DNA from 4 places in the Serratia sp. CoH_134_PS_4 genome. Region 3 is predicted to be linked to each of the others. Evidence: predicted binding sites of a transcription regulator. Region 3 holds the regulator's gene; each other region holds the start of a gene.
What was found. The regulator PurR, encoded in region 3, represses purine synthesis genes. The targets are predictions, from matches to a motif close to CANGCAAACGTTTGCNTG.
Positions count from the first base shown of each region.

Region 1: the regulator PurR is predicted to act here: its motif matches at 1,533-1,550, upstream of AC2FCQ_RS04585 (nucleoside-specific channel-forming protein Tsx).
Region 2: the regulator PurR is predicted to act here: its motif matches at 1,562-1,579, upstream of pyrD (quinone-dependent dihydroorotate dehydrogenase).
Region 4: the regulator PurR is predicted to act here: its motif matches at 2,612-2,629, upstream of carA (glutamine-hydrolyzing carbamoyl-phosphate synthase small subunit).

Region 1 covers NZ_JBXWKI010000001.1:992,317-995,908, forward strand. Annotated here, with positions in the region: gene AC2FCQ_RS04580 (hypothetical protein) at 254-433, shown strand; gene AC2FCQ_RS04585 (nucleoside-specific channel-forming protein Tsx) at 488-1,369, opposite strand; gene AC2FCQ_RS04590 (hypothetical protein) at 1,761-2,033, opposite strand; gene yddG (aromatic amino acid DMT transporter YddG) at 2,106-2,999, opposite strand; gene AC2FCQ_RS04600 (APC family permease) at 3,092-3,592, opposite strand, start outside.
Region 2 covers NZ_JBXWKI010000012.1:147,770-151,361, forward strand. Annotated here, with positions in the region: gene AC2FCQ_RS18630 (sulfonate ABC transporter substrate-binding protein) at 1-809, opposite strand, end outside; gene ssuE (NADPH-dependent FMN reductase) at 835-1,413, opposite strand; gene pyrD (quinone-dependent dihydroorotate dehydrogenase) at 1,673-2,683, shown strand; gene AC2FCQ_RS18645 (cell division protein ZapC) at 2,857-3,405, shown strand; gene AC2FCQ_RS18650 (YcbX family protein) at 3,412-3,592, opposite strand, start outside.
Region 3 covers NZ_JBXWKI010000001.1:854,545-858,136, reverse strand. Annotated here, with positions in the region: gene punC (purine nucleoside transporter PunC) at 1-290, opposite strand, end outside; gene punR (DNA-binding transcriptional activator PunR) at 414-1,358, shown strand; gene purR (HTH-type transcriptional repressor PurR) at 1,355-2,380, opposite strand; gene cydH (cytochrome bd-I oxidase subunit CydH) at 2,705-2,794, shown strand; gene sodB (superoxide dismutase [Fe]) at 2,848-3,426, opposite strand.
Region 4 covers NZ_JBXWKI010000010.1:67,806-71,397, reverse strand. Annotated here, with positions in the region: gene carB (carbamoyl-phosphate synthase large subunit) at 1-1,225, opposite strand, end outside; gene carA (glutamine-hydrolyzing carbamoyl-phosphate synthase small subunit) at 1,240-2,388, opposite strand; gene dapB (4-hydroxy-tetrahydrodipicolinate reductase) at 2,859-3,592, opposite strand, start outside.

The sequences.
Region 1 (3,592 bases), 140 kb from region 3:
GGGGTCACAAAAAAGAGTGAATCTGCTCTTTTTCGTCGCACCTCAAATTATTTTTCATCACCCAAAGTGATAATTCGGAATACTTCCCGCCACTCCGTGCGGGATTCTTTTTGCTATAAAACTGACATCAAATGCACCACACCAGTGCTTTTTGTTGAGATTTAGTTGCCAATACTTTAAATTCGGCGTCTGAGAAACCTTAACCTCCCGCAATGGCCAGGTGGCAACTGACGGGCGTTCAGGAGCAAAAGACATGCAAATGACCCTCATGGAATACATCACACAGCACTTTAATGGCGATCTTCACCGCTACGCGCAATCTGAAGGCGTGAGCCGTGAACAAATCATCAACTGGATCAATAATGAATGCCATGTAATCAAAGGACGATTATTTATGCCGGTAAGACATTTGCCGGGTGAACCTGCGCAGTGATGACAAAAAAAACCCCGCCAAAGCGGGGTTTTCTGTTTCTGACACCACGGAAAATCAGAAGTTATAACCGGCTACCAGGTAGTAACCCCAACCGGTGGATTTAATTGGGCCCTGCGGAGTGCCGATATCAGCCCCATCCTGCCACTGGCCACCGTTATGGAAATAACGGGCAACAAACGAGTAGTGCCAGTGATCGTAATTCAACGCCAAGATATGGCTGGAAGCAATTGAGTTACTGGTACGCACTTGCTTGCCGGTACCGTCGGTCCAATTGCTGTCTTTGCCCAGATCGGAACCAAAGTCAAAGTTGGTAAAGCCGATGTAGCTCAGATTGCCACCCCACAGTTGGGTCAACGGCACAAAGTATTTCACTTTGAAGCGGTAACCATCCCAGCTGTTTTCGTTGGCAGCCTGGTAGTTTTCCCACTGGTATTTTGCATAGATGTTCATCGACAGGCTCATCGGCAGACCGGTGTCGATGTCGGTACCCAGACCCATGTACCAGGTATTCTGGCGACCATCGGCATTGTGGCCCAGGTCATAGATGTAGTTGTTAGCAAAGTACCATTCTTTGAACGGGCCGAAGCTCAGATCGGTACCGGTCAGTTTGTCGATGGAGAAGCGCGGTTCAATCTCCATAAACATCGGTGAACCTTTGTCCCAGATGCCACGATCCGGCGTGTTACCAACGCCGAAGAACTTAGGTACGTCAACGTAGCCATAGAAGTCGAACCAATCTTTTTTAGCGAAGGCTTCATACTCCAGGTAGACGTCGTTGTTCAACTGAGGTCCGAAACGGGTGTGGTAGCTGCCTACCACGTTAACGCTCTGGTGCCACCAATCTGAAACGTATTGGCTGTCTTTGCTATCAGCCATTGAAGATGCACTGTAAGACGCTGCGAGCAGTACACCTGCTGCGAGAGCTATTTTTTTCATTTTATTACCACATGCTTAAAGGGCCATTTCCTGCCCGTTAGAAAAGATGACAATGAGTCTGACGACACCTGGCGTTGCCTCCGCTTACAAACTCTCGGGCGACGCGCGCATTATAGAAATCACTGGGTGTAAGAATCTGTGATCCAGTTATGCATTTTGCGAATAGGTAATCGATTGCGTTCACATTTGTCAAATTATGTTTCATGAAAATTCACGATCGCTGTGATTTTTGTCATGCCCGGTAAATTTTTAAGCAGTTTTTGTGCCAATTATGTTCAACACGAAAACGTAACCAGGTCTGTCGCCAAAATGAAAATGCCAGCGCTATTAACGCTGGCATTTTGGGGAAATCTACGGTGATAAACGGGGAATAGCCCCCGCTGGTCAAACTTCAGTTAACGGCGGGCAGAGCTTTCGCGATATTCTCCTGACGGAAAACTACCTCCTGCCCAGGTGCGATCTCCCACTCTTTGGGTGGAATATCCACTTTGGGTGCGGCAGCGATCACCGACCCCACAATCAACTTGCCTTCGCGACGCAAAATACTGACATCCAGTTGGTATTCGTGGCGCAAATTAGCCGTGGTCAGTCGCACGGTATCACCGCGCATATAGCTTTCATCATCAATAACTGGCTGCTGAATGAATTGGATATCGTCTCTCATTTTCATGTTCCTTCATGCAGAATCGCTAGTTAGATTCTAGTCCAACATCGGACAATCGGTTGATAATTTCCGTTAATTTCCTCGGGTTGCCCGCCAGCACACTAATGAGCCCAACGTGACCATCACCACCCCCTGCCAAAAATTGGCCGTCAGCGCAGTCTCCAGCACGAGGGCGGCAAATACCGCTGACAACACCGGCGTAAAATAGGACACCGTCGCCAATAACGTCATATTGCCATGCAGAATACCGACGTTCCACGCCGCGTAGCCCGCCCCCATCGCGATACCCGCACATAGCAGCGTCAAGGTCACGGGAAGGGTAAATTGCATGCCGCTTTCGGCGCTAAACGCGTACTTCAGCCATAACGCCACGGCGGTCAGCGTAATAAACAGCACGACACCGTTTTGACCCTGCGCAATTTTCTTGGTCAGATTGCAATACAGTGCCCAAATCACCGCGCCAGCAAACGCCAGCGAATAGCTCAGCGGATTGCTACGCACATTTTCCAGCATTTGCGCCGGTGACCAACCGCCCTCGCCGCTCATGATCCAGCCGATACCGAATAATGACAGCAACAACCCTGGCACCAGCCACCATTTGGCTTTTTGCCCGTTGAATACCAGCGCCATCAGCACGGTAAAACAAGGCCAGAGATAGTTGATCATCCCAACCTCAATGGCTTGCAAGCGGGTATTCGCGTAGCCCAGTGACAGTGACAGACAGATCTCATAGCTGACAAACAACAGGCTACCGAGGATCAGATAGGCTCGCGGGAAATGGCGAAAATTTGGCAGCCGCAGCACCAGCAGCAAAAAAATCGCGCTGACGCTGTAAATCATCGCCGCACCGCCAATAGGCCCCAGCCCCTCGCTAACGCTACGTATCAGGCCGACAACGCTGCTCCACAGCAAGATCGCTAACAGGCCGAGTAATGTGGCTCTATACTGGACGGGGAAAGAGGGCATCGATGAAATCCAATAGGTTATTTTTTATCAGGATTTTCACTCTACTGCCCACAGGAAAAAAAAGAAAGGCGGGCGTCCCCGCCTGGCTTGGGTTATTGCTGCGGTTGTCGCTCAAACTGCGGAGGTGGCTGGCGGAAACGCCGGGTGAGATACACCAGGTAACCAAAGCCCAGAGCGGCCCAAATCAGTCCCATGGTTAGCGAGCTTTTTTCCAGATTCAACCAAAGTACGCCCACCGTCAGAGCCCCCACCAACGGCAGGAACAGATAATTGAAATGGTCTTTCCACGTTTTGTTGCGGCCCTCGCGGATATAAAAATGACTGATCACCGACAAATTGACGAAGGTGAAAGCCACCAGTGCACCAAAGTTGATCAATGCCGTGGCCGTGACCAGATCGAATGACAGCGCAGACAACGCCACCAGCCCAACCAACAGCACGTTCAACGACGGCGTGCGCCACTTCGGATGGATATAGCCAAAATACTTTTCCGGGAACACGTTATCGCGCCCCATTACATATAACAGTCGCGACACGCTGGCGTGTGAGGCCAAACCGGACGCCAAGGTGTTAATAAAGGTAATGCAGAGGAA
Region 2 (3,592 bases), on a different contig from region 3:
GAGATCACTTTCTCCGGCAGGCCCATCGCGTTTGCCAACAGTGTGACGCTTTGCGCCCGATCGCTGCGGGTCAGTGCATCGGCCTGTGTCAGTACATCGAGCACGTGTTGAATGAACGGCCCGTTAGCTTCGGCATAAGGGCGCACGGCAAGGTAGAACGAGCCGGTTTGATTAAGGTCGGTACCGTCACCCAGTACTCGCACGCCACCCTGCAACAAGGCAGCGGAATAGTACGGGTCCCAAATGGTCCAGGCATCGACGTTACCTTGTTGGAAGGCGGCGCGGGCATCTGCGGGAGTCAGATAGATAGGCTGAATATCGGTGAATTTCAGCCCTGCTTTTTGTAGTGAGCGCAACAGCAAATTGTGGGAGCTGGAACCCTTCTGAAAAGCGACTTTACGGCCCTTCAGATCCGCGACGGTTTTGATTGGGCTGTTTTCCGGCACCAGGATCACTTCCGCCTTGGGCTTTGGTGGTTCCACACCGACATACAGCAGGTCTGCACCGGCGGCCTGGGCGAATATCGGTGGAATATCCCCCGTACTGCCTAAATCGATGCTGCCCACGTTCAGCGCTTCGAGCATTTGCGGACCGGCGGGGAATTCGATCCAACTGATTTTGGTATGGGGAAACCGTTGTTCCAACAGGTTGTGGGACTTAGCCAATACCAGGCTAATCGATCCTTTTTGGTAGCCGATGCGGAATTGTGCCGGATCCTGAGCGTTGGCCGTATTGATCCACGCCAGTGAGATAATGCCTGCCAATGCGCTGGTACCCAGCCAACGTCCCAGAGAAGAAAGTCGTTTCATGCGTATTTCCTTATATGCTGTGCTGTCAGGCGGTTTGGCGTGCAAGCAGGGTCGGGGAGATCTTTACCCTTGGGGGTTTACGGCGACCGAGGGCCAGATAAAAGCTTTCCAAGGCCTCCTCCAATCGGGCTGCCAGGTTCTCGGACAGGGTGACCTTTTCACCGTCCAGCACGATCTGGCTGTCATCGGCAAACACCCCGTGCAACACCTCCTGAGCTTTCAATGCCGCCAGCACGGGTTTTAAGGCGTAATCCACTGCCAACATATGGCCAATGGAACCGCCGGTGGCTAGGGGCAATACCACCTTATGGTCCAGCGCGCGTTCGGGCAGCAGGTCCAGCAGTGTTTTCAGTGCACCGGAAAATGATGCTTTATACACTGGCGTAGAGACCAGCAGGCCATCAGCCTGCGCCAGTTGCTCAGTGAAGGCTTTGATTGCGGGGCTGTTAAAGTTGGCATACAGCAAATCTTCGGCATCAAAGTCGTGCAGGGTGTAGGGGATCACTTCCACGCCTTGCTGTTGTAACCAACTTTTACTCAGGGAAAGCAGTGCCGCTGATCGTGATGGGATACGAGGACTGCCGGCCAGTGATATAACGCGCATTGCCACTCCTTATAACTAAAAGTTAGGTTTAATGAGTAAATTATCGAGAAGTGTTTTAAACCTATCAGCAAAAGGGCGGGTTACTTAAATCTCATTTTTTGATTTTGATATGCGCAAATACGGATTGGCGGTGATTTGAACCCTGGCGAGGGAAAACGGTTGCGTAAAAAACGCTTTTTTTGCTTTTAATCAATTCCAATTGGGCAGGGGATACCGGATAATACGCCCCCGGTTTGCAACCGGGAAATCAGGAGAGTACATGTACTACCCCCTCATCAGAAAAGCGCTGTTCCAGCTCGATCCCGAGCGTGCGCATGAATTGACTTTTCAACAGCTTCGCCGTGTTACCGGCACCCCGTTAGAATTCCTTATTCGTCAGGCAGTGCCGACCAAGCCGGTAAGCTGCATGGGGCTCTCTTTTAAAAACCCATTGGGTTTGGCCGCCGGTCTGGATAAAGACGGTGAATGTATCGATGCCTTCGGTGCTATGGGTTTTGGCTTTGTCGAAGTCGGGACTGTGACGCCGCGCCCGCAGTCGGGGAATGATAAACCGCGTCTGTTCCGCGTTGTGGAAGCTGAAGGGTTGATCAACCGCATGGGCTTTAATAACCAGGGTGTTGATAATCTGGTTGAAAACGTTAAGAAATCTCATTTCGGCGGTATTCTGGGGATTAATATTGGCAAGAATAAAGATACCCCGGTTGAGCAAGGAAAAGACGATTATCTGATCTGTATGGATAAAGTGTATCCGTATGCCGGTTATATCGCGATCAACATTTCGTCACCCAATACTCCGGGATTACGTTCTTTACAGTACGGAGACGCGTTGGACGATCTTCTGGCCGCGATTAAAAATAAGCAGCAGGAATTGCATGCGCGCCATCACAAATATGTGCCAGTCGCTGTTAAGATCGCACCGGATCTTTCTGAAGAAGAATTGATCCAAATAGCCGACAGTTTGGTTCGCCATAATATCGATGGTGTGATCGCGACCAATACCACCTTGGATCGAAAATTGATCCAGGGGCTGAATTATTGCGAGCAAATGGGGGGCCTAAGTGGTCGTCCATTACAAGCGAGCAGCACCGACGTGATCCGCCGTTTGTCACACGAATTGCAAGGGCGTTTGCCGATCATTGGTGTTGGCGGAATTGATTCCCTGATGGCGGCACGTGAAAAAATGGCAGCTGGGGCTTCCTTGGTGCAAATTTATTCCGGATTTATCTTCAAAGGTCCGCGCCTGATTAAAGATATCGTTAACTACATCTAATATTTTTCCTTTCATTTTCGGCCGGGGGTTTATTTCTTCTCCCGGCTCGTCTATATTTTGTCCACTAGCATAAATATCGTTCGCGGAATTATCCGATGTTTAAGCGATTTTAGCGGTGATAAAATCACCTTTTAGGTAAATACAGCGTGGCATGGGCAGCAGAAGGATAAGAGATGAAGATAAAACCTGACGATAATTGGCGTTGGTATTTTGACGCCGAGCACGATCGGCTAATGCTGGATTTAGCTAATGGTATGATCTTTCGTTCGCGTTTCCCTGCCAAAATGTTAACGCCTGATGCTTTCGATGAATGCTCTTTTTGCGTGGATGATGCGGCGCTTTATTTTAATTATGAAGAGCAGTGTAAACAGATAAAACTCAGCCACGAGCAACGTGCAGAACTGGTATTAAATGCCCTGGTGGCTTATCGGTTCTTGAAACCCTTGATGCCGAAAAGCTGGCATTTTTCTCAGCAACATTATCCGTTGCAACCCAAGAATGGTGAGCTTGCGGCGGTGAAGGTGATGGAAAGCGGCGTTGAAGCCCGCCTGCTGGTGGTAGAAGCCGGCGATAACGCCAGCCTGTGCTTGCTGGCACAAAACCAACTTTCAGTTGCAGGTCGCACCATGGTCCTGGGCGATGCCATCAAAGTCATGCACGATAGACTTAAACCCTGTGCGCAGGATGAGGCCTCAGCCCCGGCTTACGACAGGGCTGTATAAGGCCGATTACGCCAGCGTCAGATCGCTTTTTGGAATACAGCTGCAGCAGAGAATGGTGCCATTGTTGGCTACTGCGCTTTTCTTCAGCGGTGCCACTTCGCCACTTACCAAGGTGATGCGACAGCTCCCGCAAATGCCCGCACGGCATGAATAAGGCACGCGGAGCCCTTGCTGTTCCAACTGCTCC
Region 3 (3,592 bases):
AGCTGAACGGCATTCTCTACCCACAACATCCCCAGGCAGCCCAAGGCAAACAGGGCCAGACCAATCAACAGCACGGGCTTACGGCCAAGGTGATCGGAAAGCGGACCCCAGAGCAATTGTGCAAAGGCAAAGCCGGCCAGGAAGATACTCAAACTGGCGCTGATCGCCCCGGCAGAGATTTGCAGGTCTTGTTGCATCACGCCAAAAGCGGGCAAGTACATGTCGGTAGCCAGGTAACCCAGCATACTCAGGCCGGCAAGATAGAACATAAAGCCAAAGGAATTTCGCATGGTATTTCTCGTTAATATTTTATTGTCGCAGGTTTTTAGCGCCGGCAAGTGTATCCGGCTGGATCTCTGCTTGTGAAACGGTAATATTTGCAAAGTGCTGTTAAAAAAATTGAAGGCAAAGCCATGTGGTCTGAATATTCTCTTGATGTAGTGGATGCGGTCGCCCGAACCGGCAGTTTCAGCGCAGCGGCGCAGGAGTTGCATCGGGTACCTTCGGCGGTCAGTTATACCGTGCGGCAACTTGAGCAATGGCTGGCGGTACCGCTGTTTGAGCGCCGTCATCGCGACGTGGAACTGACGCCTGCCGGCGTGCTATTTATTCAGGAGGCGCGCGGTGTCATCAAAAAAATGCTCGACACGCGTCGGCAGTGTCAGCAGGTGGCCAACGGCTGGCGTGGCCAGTTGAAAATTGCCGTAGATATTATCGTCAAGCCTCAACGTTGCCGTCAGTTGGTGTTGGACTTTTATCGGCATTTTCCTGACGTTGAATTATTGGTTCAGCCAGAAGTGTTCAATGGCGTCTGGGATGCGTTGGTGGATGGGCGTGCTGATATGGCGATAGGTGCGACACGGGCCGTACCGGTCGGCGGTGGGTTTGCCTTTCGCGATATGGGCGATATGCGTTGGTTGTGTGTGGCCAGCCCGCAACATCCACTGGCGGCTCAGGATGGGTTGTTAAACGATGATCAGCTACGGCCTTTCCCATCGCTCTGTCTGGAGGATACCTCACGCAATCTCCCCAAGCGGGTCACCTGGACGTTGGATAACCAGCGGCGCTTGGTGGTGCCGGACTGGTCGTCGGCGGTGGATTGCCTGTGCGCCGGATTGTGTGTCGGGATGATGCCTGCGCATCAGGTCTTGCCGTTAGTACAACGTGGCGAGCTGGTGGCGTTACAGTTGCAGGAGCCGTTCCCAGCCAGCCCTTGTTGCCTGACGTGGCAGCAAAATACGCCTTCTCCGGCGATGGCCTGGCTGTTGGACTATTTAGGGGACAGTGAAACGTTGAATCAGGAATGGTTAAGCGAAGTGACGCCGGAAACCGCAGTGGCTTCCGGCCCGAATGACTAGCGGCGGTAATCGATGAACGGGCCGTCAGCAACCGAACGGCGCTCAACCAACTTGGGATGCACCTCAATCACCTGTGATTCTTCACGCTTGCTGATGATGCGATCCAACAACATGGTGAATGCCATCTCACCCAAACGCTCTTTGGGCTGATGAATAGTGGTCAGCGCCGGGGTGAAATAGCGCGCATTGCGCACGTTATCGTAGCCAATGACCGAGATGTCTTGAGGCACGCGTAGCCCAAGCTCATCGGCGGCGCAGATAGCCCCCATTGCCATAATATCGCCACCACAGAATACCGCTGTCGGACGCTGTTTCTGCGACAGTATCTGGTGCATGGCCTTGTAGCCGGATTCTGGCTCAAAGTCACCCTGGACGATCCACTCGTCGCGCACGTCGATATGGGCTTCCTCCATCGCTTTTAAGAAGCCCTGATGGCGCCCGCCCCCTGTATTACGTGACAGTTGGCCGGGAATGGCGCCGATATCGCGGTGTCCGCGTTCGATCAGATAGCGCCCAGCCAGATAGCCACCTTCGAACGCATTATCAATGATGGTATCAGTAAAATCACCGCGTGCGGCGCCCCAGTCCATGACAACCATTGGGATGTTGCGGTAATCTTCCAGCATGCCAAGCAATTGGTCCGGATATTCTGAACACATCACCAACAAGCCATCGACGCGCTTTTGCGCCAGCATTGCCAGATAGGCACGCTGTTTGTCCAAATTGTTGTGCGAGTTACACAGTATCAGCGTATAGCCTTTGCTATAGCAGCTGTTTTCTACCGCTTCGATCACTTCAGCAAAGTAGGGCGCTTCACTGGAGGTTGCCAGCAGGCCAATCGATTTGGTGTGATTGACCTTCAGACTGCGCGCCACTGCGCTGGGTGAATAATGCAGCTCTTTAATTGCGGCACTCACGGCCGCTTTAGTCTCTTCGGCGACGAAACGAGTCTTATTGATGACGTGCGAAACGGTGGTGGTGGAAACGCCAGCGCGTTTGGCCACATCTTTAATCGTTGCCATGTAAAGAATGACTCCTGAACTCACATGTTGCAGTATGTAAGTGTGATGTTAATCGTTTGCCTGCGTAGATCCTTCTCCAAAGAAGCGAAAACTGAGTTTTTAGTGTGTTGAAGTCGTCAGCGCTTGGTCAGGAGGGGCATTTTTGCCGGTACACAGTTGTGAACTGCGAATTTTGTCCCATATTGAGCAAAAGGGGAAGAGGTAATCGGTATTATAAACCGGGAAATGATAACAAGATTTTATTGGCCAACTGTGTGAAAATGGTTTGACGCATTAATTGTGTGCCTTTTATCCTTGGGAAAACCAATCTGAAAAGGAGTTGTAATGGATACCGATCTGAAAATGTCACTGTTCACCACTGTCTGTGCGCTGGCCGTGATTATTGCTTTTAGCTTCACTGCAGCATTGAACTGATCCCCGAAGTAAAAACAGGCGCCGCTTCGTGCGCCTGTTTGCCTTATCCCACGCTATGCCAGGTTTTTCTCCACAAATGCCCAGTTAACCAGCGCCCAGAAGTTCTCCAGGTAAGTCGGGCGGGCGTTGCGGTAATCGATGTAGTAGGCGTGTTCCCACACGTCGACAGTCAGCAAGGGTTTATCTTCACCGGTCAGCGGCGTGCCCGCGTTCGACGTGCTGACAATGGCCAGCGAGCCGTCAGTCCTCTTCACCAGCCAGGTCCACCCGGCGCCAAAGTTTTTGATTGCAGCATCGCTGAATTGTTCTTTAAAGGCAGCGAAAGAACCAAACGCCTGATTGATAGCAGCAGCCAATGCGCCCTGAGGCTCACCGCCGCCCTGTGGCGATAAGCAGTGCCAATAGAAGGTGTGGTTCCATACCTGAGCGGCGTTGTTGAAAATGCCGCCGCTGGACGCCTTGATAATCGCCTCCAAAGACAACCCGTCAAACTCGCTGCCTTTCAGCAAATTGTTCAGGTTGACCACATAGGCGTTGTGATGCTTACCATAGTGGTATTCGAGCGTTTCTACGGAGATGTGGGGTTCGAGTGCGTTCTTCGCATAGGGTAATGCAGGTAGTTCAAACGACATTGCTTCCTCCTTATACAGGATCCATCCGACAACCCATAAATGGACTACAGATTGACCTGTTTTTATTGTGGGTATTTAGCTTATCAATTTTCACGATAAAAATCAGGGATGAGTCGGAGAAAAGCACAGGTGGGGGACTAACAGTTAAAGAAGCAAACAGAGGAAA
Region 4 (3,592 bases), on a different contig from region 3:
AACCGGTCGCGCCCACTTCCAGGCCGCGCAGCGCTTTTTGCAGCGACTCTTGCTGGGTGCGGCCAATAGCCATCACTTCGCCGACCGATTTCATTTGGGTGGTCAGGCGGTCATTGGCACCGGCAAATTTCTCGAAGTTGAAACGAGGAATTTTAGTCACAACGTAGTCGATTGACGGTTCAAACGAAGCCGGGGTACGGCCACCGGTGATGTCGTTCATCAGCTCATCGAGGGTGTAGCCCACCGCCAGCTTGGCGGCGATTTTGGCAATCGGGAAGCCGGTGGCTTTTGACGCCAGCGCCGAGGAGCGAGATACGCGCGGGTTCATTTCGATGACGATCAAGCGGCCGGTTTTCGGGTTAACCGAGAACTGCACGTTGGAACCACCGGTTTCGACGCCAATTTCACGCAGCACCGCCATCGAGGCGTTACGCATGATTTGGTATTCTTTGTCGGTCAATGTCTGTGCTGGCGCCACGGTGATGGAGTCGCCGGTATGGATACCCATGGCGTCGAAGTTTTCGATCGAACAGACGATGATGCAGTTATCGTTCTTATCGCGCACCACCTCCATCTCGTACTCTTTCCAGCCGATCAGCGATTCGTCAATCAACAGTTCTTTGGTCGGTGACAAGTCCAGACCGCGTTCGCAGATCTCTTCGAACTCTTCGCGGTTATAAGCGATGCCGCCACCGGTGCCACCCATAGTAAAGGAAGGGCGGATGATGCATGGGAAGCCAACGTCAGCGGCAACTGCCAGCGCTTCTTCCATGTTGTGTGCGATGCCTGAACGCGCGGTGTCCAGACCGATTTTCTTCATTGCCACGTCAAAACGGCGACGGTCTTCCGCTTTATCGATCGCATCAGCGGTCGCGCCAATCATGGTCACGCCAAACTCGGCCAGTACGCCTTGACGTTCCAGCTCCAGCGCACAGTTCAGTGCAGTCTGGCCGCCCATGGTCGGCAGCACGGCGTCTGGACGCTCTTTCTCGATAATTTTACGCACCACTTCCCAGTGAATTGGCTCGATGTAGGTCGCATCAGCCATTTCCGGGTCAGTCATGATCGTGGCCGGGTTGGAGTTCACCAGAATGACCCGGTAACCCTCTTCGCGCAGCGCTTTACACGCCTGAGCACCCGAGTAGTCGAACTCACACGCCTGACCGATAACAATCGGGCCAGCGCCGAGGATCAGGATGCTTTTTATATCAGTACGTTTTGGCATTTTTTTGCTCCTGATTATTTGGCGTTAGAACGGTAAGTCTCGATCAATTCGATAAAGTGATCGAACAGCGGCGCGGCATCGTGTGGGCCCGGGCTGGCTTCAGGGTGACCCTGGAAGCTAAACGCTGCTTTATCGGTGCGGTGAATGCCCTGCACCGTGTGGTCAAACAAGGATTTGTGCGTGATGCGCAGTTCGGCCGGCAAGTTATTTTCGTCCACTGCAAAACCGTGGTTCTGGGCGGTAATCATGACGCAGTCGTTATCCAGGTCTTTCACCGGGTGGTTGCCGCCGTGGTGACCAAGCTTCATCTTCACGGTTTTTGCGCCGCTCGCCAGTGCCAGCAACTGATGACCGAGGCAGATGCCGAACACCGGAATGTCGGTCTCCAGGAACTGTTTAATCGCAGTGATAGCGTAATCACATGGCTCTGGGTCGCCAGGGCCGTTGGACAAGAAAATGCCGTCCGGATTCATCTTCAAGACTTCATCTGCCGGCATCTGTGCGGGTACTACCGTCAGGCGGCAACCGCGATCCACCAGCATGCGCAGGATGTTACGCTTGGCGCCGTAATCATATGCCACGACGTGGAATGGCAGTTCAGAGGCTGCTTTGGCTTCCGGCAGTTCGCCTTCCAGTGTCCAGCTCCCCTGCTGCCAGCTGTAAGCTTCCTGAGTGGTCACTTCTTTGGCCAGATCCATGCCTTTTAGACCCGGGAAGGCTTTGGCCTTCGCTAATGCCAGAGCGGCATCCGGCGTGTCAGCGGCGATGATGCAACCGTTCTGTGCACCCTTTTCACGCAGCAGACGAGTCAGCTTGCGGGTATCAATATCGGCAATCGCCACAATGTTATGGCGCTTCAGGTAATCAGACAGACCTTCTTCGTTGCGGTAGTTGCTGGCAATCAGTGGGAGGTCACGAATGACGAGGCCTTGGGCGTGTACTGCGGAGGATTCTTCGTCGGAAGCATTGGTGCCGACATTGCCGATATGGGGATAAGTAAGAGTAACGATCTGGCGGGAGTAGGAAGGATCAGTGAGGATTTCTTGATAACCGGTCATCGACGTATTGAAGACCACTTCCCCCACTGCCGTACCCTCTGCCCCGATGGCCCGACCGTGGAATTGGGTTCCGTCTTCGAGAACCAATAGCGCTGACTTAATCAAAACACCCTCCAAGGAATAATCAATCACAATATTTGCATATTAATTCAGATATCGCGATCTAAATCAATGCAAAAACCGCCCTCAAGGTCAATTTTTGGCAAATTGGGCGCATTTTAATGATGAGTGCTCCGCTTGTCTACCCAAAGCGCCATTTTTTCTCTTATTTTTGCACTTCTCGGCGTTTAATAGCCCCAGCAGCCATAAAAACACCGCTAAACTCGGGCTGGTAAACGGTTGCGGGATGGGATGACAAAAAATTGCACTAGCGACGCTAAAATACGGGGTTTAAAACATCATCAAAGCCTATTATGGATGAAATAACCCATTAAAACACACATAAAAACACATCAAGAACACAGAAATAATCTAAACCATCATTTTCAGTGTTAAAAAAAAGGACAATAAAATTATTGTCCTTTAATCATATAATTATGATTAATACAACCACATCACGATGGTGTATAAATTAATTACAACTGGTCAAGACCCAGTACATCACGCATATCAAACAGGCCTTTATCACGCTTACTTAACCAAATAGCGGCCTTAACTGCTCCACTGGCAAAAGTCATACGACTGGAGGCTTTGTGGGTAATTTCTACCCGCTCGCCAATGTCGGCAAACATGGCAGTGTGTTCACCGACAATGTCGCCAGCGCGGATAGTGGCAAAGCCGATGCTTTTTGGGTCACGTTCGCCGGTATAACCTTCACGTGCATACACGGCGCACTCTTTAAGATCACGCCCCAGCGCACCGGCAATCGCCTCCCCCATCGCCAACGCAGTCCCCGACGGGGCATCCACCTTGTGGCGATGATGCGCTTCAACAATTTCAATGTCGGTATAATCCCCCATCACCTGGGCTGCTTTTTCCAACAGTTTCAGCACCAGATTAACGCCCACGCTGAAGTTAGCGGCAAACACGATGCCAATCTGCTCGCCAGCGGCGCGGATGGCATCTTTGCCCGCATCATCAAAACCGGTGGTGCCTATCACGATAGCTTTTTTGTGTTCGACACAGAAAGCCAGATACGCCAGGGAGCTTTCCGGACGAGTGAAGTCGATCAGAATATCAAAATCACCGACAACGCTTTCCAGGCTGTCGCTCACGGCCACGCCCAACTTGCCTATGCCTGCCAGCTCACCCGCATCAACACCGATCAGACTTGAACCCGGGCGTGAAATCGCCGCACCCAGTACCACGC